One region of the Mucilaginibacter yixingensis genome, then DNA from elsewhere that is predicted to be linked to it. Evidence: riboswitches for the same ligand, from Rfam matches in the RefSeq annotation. Region 1 holds a riboswitch; each other region holds the start of a gene.
What was found. A riboswitch is a leader RNA that binds a small molecule or an ion and turns the genes downstream of it on or off. The one in region 1 is predicted to bind cobalamin.

Region 1 (4,290 bases):
ATTTCGAAGAAGCAGCGCTGGAAATGCGTGTGAGGGCGACTGAGAAATCTTTTCGATGAGGTATCCCAACAGGTCGCCCCGAAAAGATCCCTCCCTGCGGTCGGGATGACATTAGGGCAAAGAGAAAAGAGCAAGAACGGCGGGCCATTTGGCCCGCCGTTCTTCGTTGTTAATCGCTGGCGCGAGATTGCATCTCGTACCTAAACTGCTCACACAGTTTGCAACTGCATTACGCCTCAACTTCAATCAATTGCCGTGCAGTTTGTGCGGCGGCAATCATGTTTTCCAGTGCCGCTTTGGTTTCTGGCCATTTGCGGGTTTTCAGGCCGCAATCTGGGTTTACCCAAAGGTTTTGTGCAGGGAGCAGTTGAGCCGCTTTTTGCAATAGGTCAACCATTTCCTGAGTTGTTGGAATGCGCGGTGAGTGGATATCATACACGCCCGGACCAATCTCATTCGGGTATTTAAAGCCGGCAAAAGCTTCCAGTAGGTCCATTTGCGAGCGCGATGTTTCAATAGTGATCACGTCGGCATCCATAGCGGCTATGTGGGCTATAATATCGTTAAACTCGCTGTAGCACATGTGGGTGTGGATCTGCGTGTCATCCTGCACGCCCGATGCCGAGATGCGGAAGGCCTTCACCGCCCAGTCCAGATATTGTGGCCAATCGGCTTTGCGCAATGGTAAGCCCTCGCGGATGGCCGGTTCATCAATCTGAATAATGCCGATGCCAGCTTGTTCTAACGCCACCACCTCATCGCGAATGGCCAGGGCAATCTGATTGGTGGTGGTTTCGCGCGGCTGGTCATCACGCACGAACGACCATTGCAGGATGGTTACCGGTCCGGTTAACATGCCTTTCATGTGGCGCTCAGTTTGGGCTGCGGCAAAGGTGGTCCAACGCACAGTCATATCCCGCGGGCGGCTCACATCGCCATAAATAACCGGTGGCTTTACGCAGCGGCTACCATAGCTCTGCACCCACCCGTTCTTGGTGAACAGAAAGCCGTCCAGTCGTTCGCCAAAGTATTCCACCATGTCATTACGCTCAAACTCGCCGTGCACCAATACGTCCAGGCCAACATCTTCCTGCCAGCGGATGGCGGCTATGGTAGCTTCTTCAATAGCTTTTTCGTAAGCGTTTAATGACAGTTCGCCTTTTTTGAACGTTGCACGAAGCTTGCGGATATCATCTGTTTGCGGGAACGAGCCGATGGTAGTTGTAGGGAAGAGTGGCAGATTAAAACGCTCACGCTGTACTTCGCGGCGGATGGCAAATGTATGCAGTCGCTCGGCGTCCTGCGCAGTCAGCGCGGCGGCGCGTTCTTTTACGGCAGGTTTGTGTATCTGGGTAGAGTTGCGGCGGGCCTCTATGCTTTGCTTGTTGGCAGCCAGCAGCGCGGTATCGCCCTCAAAAATAGCTGCCAGATCTTTCAGCTCCCCCAGCTTTTGGCGGGCAAAGGCCAGCCAGTTTTTTGTGCCATAATCCAGTTCGGTTTCCAGTTCCAGATCGCACGGCACGTGTAATAGCGAACATGACGGGGCGATGAGCACACGCTCGGCACCAATTGCCGCAACCGCTTTATTAATCAGCGCCAGCGATTTTTCATAATCGTTTTTCCAGATGTTGCGGCCATCAATTACGCCAAGTGATAGTTGCAGCCTGTCTGGCAATTGTTTCAACATCTCATCCAGCTGCTCTGGTGCACGCACCAGGTCTATGTGCAAGGCGGCAACCGGCAGATTAACGGCCAATGGCGTGTTATCCTGCAGGGCACCAAAATAGGTAGCCACCAAAATTTTGATACCGCTTACGCGATTGGCTATGGCCTGATGCGTATAAACCAACGCTTCTTTTTCTTTAGCCGATAGATCAAGCACCAGGCAGGGCTCATCTAGCTGCACCCATTTGGCGCCAAGGGTTTTAAGGCGATTAATGATCTCCACATAAACCGGTACCAGTTTTTTGATCAGGTCAATTCGTTCAAAACCGACTTCTTTCTCTTTACCCAGCAATAGGTATGATGCCGGACCGATCAGCACAGGTTTAGCCGCATCGCCGCAGAATTGCTGCGCTGCGTTAAACTCGCCAAACAACTTCTCTGAAAAAATGCGGAACTCTTGCTTAGCTGTAAACTCCGGAACGATGTAATGGTAGTTGGTATCAAACCATTTGGTCATCTCCATAGCCTTGATATCCAGTCCGTCTTTTTGATAGCCGCGGGCCATGGCAAAGTACAGGTCGGTCTCGTGGTTGTTTTTGTTTTGAGATAGCACAGGCGCATAGCGTGAAGGGATGGCTCCCAGCAGCATAGACATATCCAGCACCTGGTCATAAAAACTAAAATCATTACACGGGATGAGTGCCATACCGGCATCTACCTGTAGCTGCCAGTTTTCCTCGCGGATCTTCCGGGCTGTTGCATTCAGCTCTTTAAGGCTAATGTTGCCTGCCCAGTATTGTTCGCAGGCTTTTTTTAATTGTCTTTGGCTACCAATACGCGGGTAGCCCAGATTTTGCGTTAGCATTTCTTTTAAAAGATTAAATAAATAAATCGGTTAAAAGCTCTTTGGCTAAGCTTCGCAATGCTTTATGTGCAGACGGAAATAAAAAGACAGGGAATAATGTTGCCGCAGATGCACACCGTGCCCCCAGACAATAAAATAATTTGAACCTGACCAATTGCTTCATACCGCGAAAGCATTGTCAATTCAGTATATGGCAGGTCTCCTGGCTTGTAACATTTTTGCCGTCCTTCCCATCTGCTCAAGGGGCAGACAGTGGACATGTGTTTGGCAAAAACCGTGTACGTTACTTACAGTTGCGCGACAGCCTGTGATTTGCACACAGTTCCCTATTAATCTACAATTAAGTAAAACCTATACCGGTTGATGAAGTAAAGTAAAGAACTACTGCTGCAAATGTAGTGATTAGGGTTTGAATAGTGTTGCCCTATTTTATAAGCCTGCAGGCCTATAGAGGCAATCGATAACAATTTGATAAAATATTTTTTCGGGGCACTGGGGTATCGCCCAATAATGGTGTCTATTATCTATAGAAAACACATAGGTTTTCCTTCATTAATTGGTTATGCAGCGCGGCGGCCCCTCAAGCCGCCACTGCTGTTTTTTAACTGATTTTTGCAGGATAGTGCAGGTTGGAAGCCATTGTTTTTTAGTTAATATTTGTAACAAGCTTGTTGTTTTGTAATGTGTTTTTTACATTCAAGCTATATAAACGACCAATTTTAAACCACAAAAAGCCACATTTCGCCTGAATACCGGTTTTTTGACCTAAAAATTTATTTCAATGTCTGATCAGGAAATTGAAGCTCTGATTGCTGATGTAGCATTGCGTAATGACAGGCCTTCGTTTAAAAGGTTGTACCTGTTTTATTACCGCAAGTTGTTCTGTCTGGCCAAATCGCTCGTCAAATCAACCGAAGAGGCTGAGGAGATTGTTAATGATACTTTCTTGAGCATCTGGCTAAAGCGGGCTGATTTGCAGCAGATCAGAAACTTTACTATTTACATCTGTACGGCGGTGCGTAATAAATCATTAACAGCGATGTCTCGTATGAAGGTTTATGAGCACCTCTCGCTGGAGGATATTGATATCGACCTGAAAGATACCGGGTATGACGGCGAGGAAAACCTGTACTACGCAGATCTGAACCGCATTCTAAGTAGTTCTGTAGATAAGCTGCCTAATCAATGTAAATTGGTGTTTAAACTGGTTAAAGAGGATGGGTTTAAATATAAAGAGGTGGCAGAGCTGCTCAATATCTCGGTAAAAACGGTAGAGTACCACATGGGCAACGCTCTCAAAAAGATAGCCGAGCGATTGGCAGACGCCGCCAAACCGGCAAAAAATATTATTTGATTCACCTTGTCAGATAAATAAAACATTGTGTCATTGCGAGCAGGGCAGAGAACTGGATTGAGCGCGAAGCAATCTCGTCGCACGTCTAAGCATGCGACGAGATTGCTTCGTCACCCTTTGGCGCTTATCCCGCGCCGTTCCTCGCAATGACAAAATTTAAACATAAAAGGCCGCTCTTTAATAAAGGCGGCCTTTTTGCTTTTATGGCAGGTTGCGGGATTATAATTGAGCCAGCAATTCGTCCAGGTTGCCATGTGCCATGGTGAAACCTTCTTTGAAGCCCATTTTTACAATAGCTTCCAAATCTTCTTCCTTCTCAAAAGTGATGGTGATATCAACGCGGGTACCGGTAGCGGTGCTGCTAAAGCGCAGGTGCCAGCTCATGCTTGGCGCCATGCCCGATGGA
Region 2 (4,290 bases), 2.1 Mb from region 1:
ATAACGATGTGCACGTTACCAGTTACAACGGCGATCTGCTGACTATTGACAACGGTACCAATATTAAAACCCGGAACGTATTTTGGGCGGCCGGTGTGCGTGGTGAGGTACCGCAGGGTGTTGACGCTGCACCGCTAATGCGGGGCAACCGTATAAAAACCGATGATATTAGCAGGGTAGAGGGCTATCAGAATATTTTTGCCATAGGCGATGTGGCCGCTATGATTAGTGCCTCAACACCCGAAGGTTTGCCTGGTGTGGCCCCGGTTGCCATACAACAAGGTAAGCACCTGGCTAAAAACATTGCCAACATAGTGACGGGAAAACCTACGGTGCCATTTAAATATTTTGATAAAGGCACTATGGCCACCGTCGGTCGAAACAAGGCAGTGGCCGATCTGGGTAAACTGCACTTTCAGGGCTTCTTTGCCTGGTTGGTATGGATGTTTGTGCACTTACTCTCGCTGGCCGGATTCAGCAATAAACTGATTGTTTTCTGTAGCTGGGCTATCAATTACTTTAATAAGGATGGCGATAATCGTTTAATTGTGCGCCAGTTCGATACGGAGAAAATGATGGCTGAGCCGGTGGCGAAGTGATGAGCTTCTAAGATAATTTACCATTACATCATTGCTTCGTTCATTGAAATGACGTTGTAGCAACGGTCGACTAAATAGTCGACCGTTGATGTGAAGAAAGACTCAAGCATTAATTTCTATTCCTCGTCTTCTTGCAGGATAATTACATCGGTAACATGTGCTATATCCATGTATCTCTTAAAATTGGTGATATCATCCTCCACCATTTTCTCAAATAGCGGATTGATCAAATGAGCAATACTGGCGCCCACAATGCCGGCTGGCGGCAGGTAGGTGATGGTTACGTGTACCATCGTAATATCAGGATCTGGCGTGTCTATAAATCGCACGCGGCCGGCATTAGTGATCACCGAATCGGGCATTGACTGCCATACAATTACATTGCCAGGCTCGTCATAAACAATTTCGGCTTCCCAGCTTACATCGGCTACATTGGCGGGCAGTTTTAATGACCAGCGCGATTGTTGTTCGGTCAGCACATCAACACTTTTCAGATGCGTCATAAACAGCGGCAGATTATCCAATCGGCGCCAGAAATCATAGACCTCCATACGTGATTTGTTGACTGTTACGGATGTATTGATGTTCACCTGTACCGGTCTCGTGCTATTGCGGCCAACCATTTCATAAACAGGGCAATGGCCCGTTACACCTCGACTGAGCAAATAGCCGCCTGTGCCAATTTTTACCAGGCTAAAGAATGGCTTTGAGAAAATATGTTTTAAACCCGAGAGGCTTAGTTTAGCTCCGCTGATGATTGATACATAGCGCTCCGGCCAGTTAAGGTTGATAGTATGTTGATGATGGGCCGGTTCTACGGCCGCGTTTCTTTGTGCTAAAGTTGTCATGCTATAAATAACACCAGGTACAGGTAAGGGTTTTAAAAATGTAGTTGACAGATAGCTATTTGGTATTAAGCCGAGTTGTTTTACCTTTGCGCCGCTTAAGGTTCTTGCCGACTAACTAGTCTGTAAGATTAAAAGGGAATCCGGTGTGAATCCGGAGCTGTCCCGCAGCTGTAAGCTCTGTAACCGATATCCGGCCATTGGTCACTGTTTTAGAAACGGGAAGACAGGATAGAGGGGAGCAAGCCAGAAGACCTGCCTCAAGCTAAATACTATTCACGGCTTTCGGGGATTGAAGCTTGAATGTGGATGCTTTTCAGTATTTCCGTTCCAAAATTCATTTTCGGCATTGCTGTGGGTTTGATGCTCACATCAACATGAAAAAAAACTTTATCGTAGTTGCTGCAGGCCTGGGGCTTGCACAACTGGCACTGCCGGCCACAAAGGCGCTGGCACAAACGCGTGACACAACCACCCGCGATTTGAACACCGTGGTAGTAACTGCTACCCGTTCTCCTAAAACATTAAAAGAAATTGGCAGGGCAGTTACCGTAATTTCGGCAGAGCAGATCAAGCAATCACAAGGTAAAACATTGCCTCAGTTGCTTAATCTCGTTCCTGGATTGATGTTCTCCGGAGTTACAAATGCGCCAGGTCAGGCTACCGAGGTTTATTTACGCGGCGCTTCTGCCGGTAACACCCTGATCTTGATTGATGGTTTCCCTGTGAACGATGCGCAATCAATTGCCGGCAACTATGATCTGAACTCTATTGCTATGGACCAGATTGATCATATTGAAATATTGAAAGGCAGCGGTTCTACGCTATATGGTTCTGATGCAGTTGCTGGTGTAATTAATATTATTACCCGCCACGCGCAAGGCAAGGGTGTAAAGGCTGCGGTGCAACTTAATGGCGGTAGTTATAATACTTTCCGTGAGTCGGCCGATATTAATGGCATGGTTAATCAAACAGGTATCGCTGTCAATGTCTCTAATACAGATTCACGTGGATTTTCAGCTGCTGCGCCGCCGTCAGGCAATACCTTGCCTTTTGATAATGACGGTTTTTATCAGCGGTCTATCAGCGCAAATATTTCGCAGTACGTATCATCTGCCTTTACTTTAAAAGGTAATTTGCAATTGAGCCGCAATACCGGTGATCTGGATTTTGATGCTTTTACCGACGATAAAGACGATACCTATAAACGGACCTTTATGTTTGCTGGTTTAGGCGCCGCCTGGACATTACCCGCAGGGTCTTTATTGGTAAACGCCAGCCAGAACAACGTTTGGAGTGATTACAACAACTTGCCTAGCGACAACTTTAATACTGCCTCTGCCAGTCAAAATTTAGGCCGGGTAAGCAACATTGAAGCCGTATTTAATTATACGTTTGATAAAAACTGGAGCATCACCAGCGGAGCTGACTATAAATATTACAATACCATCCAGCACAGCGCTTACCGTACCGATGGCTACAATCCGCCGCCTAGCAGTGTTTATGGCAGTTCAAACATTACCAGTGTTTACACCTCATTATTTTTTAAAGCCGGTATTTTCCATATAGAAACCGGTGCACGATACAATCATCACAATACATATGGCGATAACTTTACTTATACTATCAATCCCTCAGTTTATGTATTTGACCGCCTGAAAGTTTTTGGTACCATAGCCTCGGCTTATAAAGCGCCTACGCTGTACCAGCTATATGCCGCGCCTTATGGCAACTCGGCTTTAAAGCCAGAAAAAACAACTGCATCATACGAAGCCGGTTTTGAGTGGGAGGTAATCAAGAAGGTACTAACCTTTAATACCGCTTTCTATCAGCGTAAAATAAAAGATGCTATTACTACAGATAGCAAGTTTGTATACCAAAACATCAACAGGCAGAACGATAAAGGCTTTGAAAGCGAACTGGGCTTTAAAAAGGATAAGCTTACTGCTTCGGCATATATGACTTATGTGGTAGGTAAACAAACAAATGCCGCAGGGGTAGAGGTTAATAATCTTTATCGTCGCCCTAAAAATACTTATGGAGCAAACGCCAGTTATCAGGTATTGCCAACTTTTGTTGTTGGCTTAGATTATAAATATATGGGAGATCGCCAGGATCAGGACTTTAATTCGCCGCCATACCCAGCTATTGTAGATTTAAAGCACTATAATCTGCTGAATGCTCATTTGCAATGGCAGGCTACTAAAAAATTGATGTTGTTTACAGATCTGAATAACATTCTGAATAAAACCTATATAGAATGGTATGGCTATAGCACCCGTAAAATAAACTTTATGAGCGGCCTGAAATATCAGTTCAATTGATAAGTTTAGCTGTTAATTAAAACTATATTGATTAACTTTGAGGGTTAAAATAGAAAACAGAACATGACCGCACAACAAAAAGTTGCCACCCGCAATGCCGTTTTAATACTGATGATTGTGTTTGCCGCCGCCGCGCGACTGCTAACCTTTAAATTTCAGTTTATGAGCAATTTTACGCCGGTAGGTGCCATGGCACTGTTTGGCGGCGCTTATTTTAGCGATAAGTGGAAAGCTTACCTGGTGCCAGTGCTTGCGCTTTTTGTGAGCGATATGCTGATTAACTCGCTATATCATCTCAATCCGTTTGCGGTGAGCCTGCCAATGTACCTGTGCTTTATTGCCATGGTACTGATAGGCACGCAGATCAAAAAAGTAAACGTGGTAAACGTGGGTGTAGCTTCATTGGCAGGTGTACTTATTCACTGGTTGGTGATGGATCTGCCTTGGTTGTATGGTACACTGTATCCGCACACTTTGGGTGGTTACGGCCAATCGCTGGTGGCGGCTATTCCGTTTGAGCGC
Region 3 (4,290 bases), 2.2 Mb from region 1:
TACTTCGGGCAGCAGGTTGGCTTTCATACCCATGGCTGCAGCCATCTTTTCGGTCAGGCCGCCTTTAGGGGATACAGTATTGGTGTTGAGATTCAGCTCGCCGCCGTTTGAGTAGTAGATCTCTGCCGGATGCTCGTCGCCGTTGTGCATGCGCGAGCCAAAGGTTACCTGAAAACCGCTTGATAGATCGTCCAGCGGACCGTAATCAAACGCGGCAAAAATGGTATCCCAGTTGCGTCGGCCATCTTTCCACTGGTAAATGCCGCCATTGGCAACCACGCTGCGCGGGTGTGCCAGACCGCTAAACCAATGCACGGTATCAATCTGGTGGCTCATCCATTGCCCGGCCAGGCCAGATGAGTACGGCCAGAACAAACGGAACTCCAGGTATTTACGTGGGTCAAAAGCCTCGTAAGGGCGGTTCATTAACCAGCGTTTCCAATCGGTGTCTTCTTCTTTTAATTTATCAAGCAGGTCAGGACGGCGCCAGCGACCGGGTTGATTTACGTTCCAGGTCAGCTCTACCATGGTAATAGGGCCAAATTTGCCCGATTTAATAAAATCTGCAGCGGCATGGTAGTTAGAACCACTGCGGCGCTGCGAGCCGATCTGCACAATCTTACCCGATTCTTTTACCGCTTTGAGTGCGTAGCGGGCATCCTCCATTGTTTCGGCAAACGGTTTTTCTACGTAGGCATCGCAGCCGGCTTTTACGGCTTCGGCGCAATGGCGGGCGTGCTGGAAATCGGCGGTGGAGATGAACACGGCGTCAACCGCTTTACTGTCGTACATTTCTTCATTGTTGCGAAAGGCTTTTACATCGTTCTGCATTTTATCCTTCCACATGGCGGCACCCTGCTCGCGGCGTAGCTTCCAGATGTCTGAAACGCCTACTACCTCAAAATTGAGTTCTTTGGCGTGATTCATAAATGCAGGCATGTGCGAGCTGCGGTGACGGTCTGAAAAACCCACTACACCCACACGCACACGGTCATTAGCACCAATAATGCGTTTGTAGCTTTTTGCGCTGAAGCCATTTTTGGCCAGCATTATACCGGCGCCAGCTAAGGCGGCCTGCCTGATAAATGTACGGCGAGATTGTTCCATCTTCTTTTTGATAGGTTTTAATAGATAATAAAGGAAATTGGTTTATACCGGCTTTAGGACCCCGGCCATTATTGATGAAAATATAGAAATTGAAAATCAATTACAAGCGTAACAATGATGATATAAAGTGGGGTTGAGTTCAGAAGTCTTGATTGCGGCCTAAACTATTGTCATTGCGAGGAGGAACGACGAAGCAATCTCGTCTCACGCTTAATCATGCGACGAGATTGCTTCGTCATCCCATAACACGACCTCCGCTATTCCTCGCAATGACAAAATTGAGATGTCCTTCTATCAACAAAAACCCTATCTTCGCCCTGCTTTTGGTTCCCGGTTTTACGCCCGGGATTAAAAGGGAACACGGTGTAAATCCGCGACTGTCCCGCAGCTGTAAGCTTCTGTTAACCAAGTCCATTCTAATGGTCACTGTGCGCCGCCGGCGCGTGGGAAGACCGGACTACCTGGAGGAAGCAAAGTCAGAAGACCTGCCATAGCTTTAACATTATTCATAGCTTTCGGGGATTGAAGCTGGAATAGCGATACTTTTCGGTGTCTCTTTATTCTTTTGCCTTTTTTCTGCCTGCGGCTATACGCTAAAATCTACCCAAAAAGATGAAGCCTGCCTGGCGCTCTGTGTGTTTATTGCTGCTGTTCCTGCCGATGGGAATTGCCTCTGCGCGTGCCCAAAAACGCGATACTACCAAAACCGATACTCTGCGAAAGCAGCACTTAAAAGAAGTGCAGGTTAAGGGTTTACGCAAAAATCAGGAGAAAGATATGATCCCGGTGCAAACGCTATCAGGGCAACAATTAAAAGATTTGAGCACTCATTCTGTGGCCGATGCTGTGCGCTATTTCTCGGGTGTGCAGGTGAAAGATTATGGCGGCATCGGCGGACTGAAAACCGTAAACGTGCGCAGCCTGGGCACCCAGCATGTGGGCGTTTTTTATGATGGAATTGAATTGGGCAATGCCCAAAATGGGGTGGTTGACCTGGGGCGGTTCTCGCTGGATAATATGGAAGCCATCTCGCTTTACAACGGCCAAAAGAGTGCCATTTTTCAACCGGCAAAAGATTTTTCATCCGCATCGGCTATTTACCTCACTACACGGGTGCCGAAGTTTGAGGACGATAAAAAGGATAACTACCAGTTTGCTTTTAAAACCGGCTCATTCGGGTTGGCTAATCCGTCAGTGCTTTGGGAACACCAATTGCGGGATTCTCTATCCACATCCTTTAACGCTGAGTACCTGTACACCAACGGTCGCTATAAATTTATTTATGCCAAAGCCGGCGGATATGATACCACACAGACCCGTCAAAACGGCGATGTGCGGGCGTTGCGGTTAGAGGGTGGGTTATTCGGTCGTGTTAAAGATGGCGAGTGGAGCACAAAGCTGTATTTCTATAACTCTGGCCGTGGCTATCCCGGTGCGGTGGTGCGTAGCGATACCAACCTGGTTCATCAGGATAGGCAGTGGGATGACAACTTCTTTGTGCAATCAGCATATCAAAAGAAATTCAGTAGCTTATATAGTCTTAGGCTGAGCGCGAAGTATGCTTATGATTACCTGCATTATCTGTCGGACCCACGACTGGATGTAAGTACGCTTTACATCAATAATCATTTCCGGCAGCAGGAGGTTTATCTGTCTGCCGCCAACTTGTTTCAAATTACACCGCATTGGTATGTTAATCTCTCAGAGGATGGCATGTGGAACAAGTTGAATGCCGATCTGGTAGATTTTGTTTACCCCACGCGCTACACTTCTTTAACAGCATTGGCAACTACCATCAATCTCGGTAGAGTACAACTGCAAGGCTCGTTATTGGAAACTTTTGTGCACGAGACTACTCGCGTGGTTAACAGTGCGGCGGGTAATACGCAACAACTCACACCATCGCTTATTGCCGCCTGGCGCCCGCTTGCCGACAGTGCTTTTAGCGTTCGTGCTTTTTACAAACGCATTTTTAGGATGCCTACGTTGAATGATCTTTACTATACTTTCATCGGCAACATTAACCTCAAGCCAGAATATACCACCCAATATGACCTGGGCTTCCGTTGGGAGCGTATGTTTAACGATGGCGCGCTTCGATCAATCGAACTGCAGGTTGATGGCTATTACAACCAGGTACAAAACAAAATCATCGCTGTGCCTACTACCAACCAATACCGGTGGACGATGATTAACCTGGGGTATGTAAAAATCAGGGGGATTGATGTGAGCGCGCAAGGTAACTGGGCTTTATCGGCAAAACTGCTGTTGAGTACGCGACTCAGTTACACCTATCAGCGGGCGCAGGATTTTACCGATGTTGTCAGTCCGTATTACGGCGGACAGATACCTTATGAGCCCTGGAACAGCGGTTCTGTGGTGATGAATCTGTCTTACGGAAAATGGAACGTGAATTACAGCTACATCTATACGGGCGAGCGGTATGATGCCATTGCCAACATCCCCGAAAACTATCATCCACCGTTTTACACGCACGATATTGCTTTGACGCGCACACTGCAACTATCAGGCAAACAATTCAGACTCTCGGCTGAGATCAATAACCTGCTCAACCAGCAATATGAGGTGGTGCAGAGCTACCCCATGCCGGGCACCAACATCAGGCTGATTATCCAAATGAATCTATGAAAAACTTAAATATTGCGGCACTCTGCATTTTAGCGTTTGCCATTATCTCAACCAGTTGCCGCAAAGGCAATGACCCCATACAGCAACCAACCACCACCCAGGTATCTGGTGGGACAGACGATGGTACCATTAAAGGTTTCTTTCTGCTGAACGAAGGCAACATGGGCAGCAACAAAGCCACCATTGACTATTACGATTATCCCAGCGGGAAATATTCCAAAAACATCTATCCATCGCGTAATCCCAACGTGGTGAAAGAGTTGGGCGATGTGGGTAACGATATCCAGATCTATGGCAGTAAGTTGTATGCGGTCATCAACGTATCTAACCTGATCGAGGTGATGGATGTAAAGACCGCCAAACACATTGCTACCATTACGGTACCTAATTGCCGGTATCTGGCTTTTGATAAGGGTTATGCATACGTGAGCTCATACGCTGGTCCGGTGCTGATTGATCCTAACTCGCGGTTGGGTTATGTGGCCCGGATAGATACTGCTACACTGAAGGTGCGCGATACCTGTGTGGTGGGTT

Region 2: another riboswitch for cobalamin. It lies ahead of ABZR88_RS09845 (TonB-dependent siderophore receptor); the one in region 1 lies ahead of metE (5-methyltetrahydropteroyltriglutamate--homocysteine S-methyltransferase).
Region 3: another riboswitch for cobalamin. It lies ahead of ABZR88_RS05750 (TonB-dependent receptor); the one in region 1 lies ahead of metE (5-methyltetrahydropteroyltriglutamate--homocysteine S-methyltransferase).

The regions. Positions count from the first base shown of each region.
Region 1 is NZ_CP160205.1:4,551,390-4,555,679, reverse strand. Features, by position in the region: gene metE (5-methyltetrahydropteroyltriglutamate--homocysteine S-methyltransferase) at 230-2,530, opposite strand; cobalamin riboswitch at 2,705-2,900, opposite strand; gene ABZR88_RS18610 (RNA polymerase sigma-70 factor) at 3,312-3,884, shown strand; gene ABZR88_RS18605 (SRPBCC domain-containing protein) at 4,104-4,290, opposite strand, start outside.
Region 2 is NZ_CP160205.1:2,445,823-2,450,112, reverse strand. Features, by position in the region: gene ABZR88_RS09855 (NAD(P)/FAD-dependent oxidoreductase) at 1-599, shown strand, start outside; gene ABZR88_RS09850 (SRPBCC family protein) at 716-1,447, opposite strand; cobalamin riboswitch at 1,529-1,722, shown strand; gene ABZR88_RS09845 (TonB-dependent siderophore receptor) at 1,822-3,768, shown strand; gene ABZR88_RS09840 (DUF6580 family putative transport protein) at 3,832-4,290, shown strand, end outside.
Region 3 is NZ_CP160205.1:1,399,081-1,403,370, forward strand. Features, by position in the region: gene ABZR88_RS05745 (Gfo/Idh/MocA family protein) at 1-1,107, opposite strand, end outside; cobalamin riboswitch at 1,415-1,615, shown strand; gene ABZR88_RS05750 (TonB-dependent receptor) at 1,720-3,756, shown strand; gene ABZR88_RS05755 (YncE family protein) at 3,753-4,290, shown strand, end outside.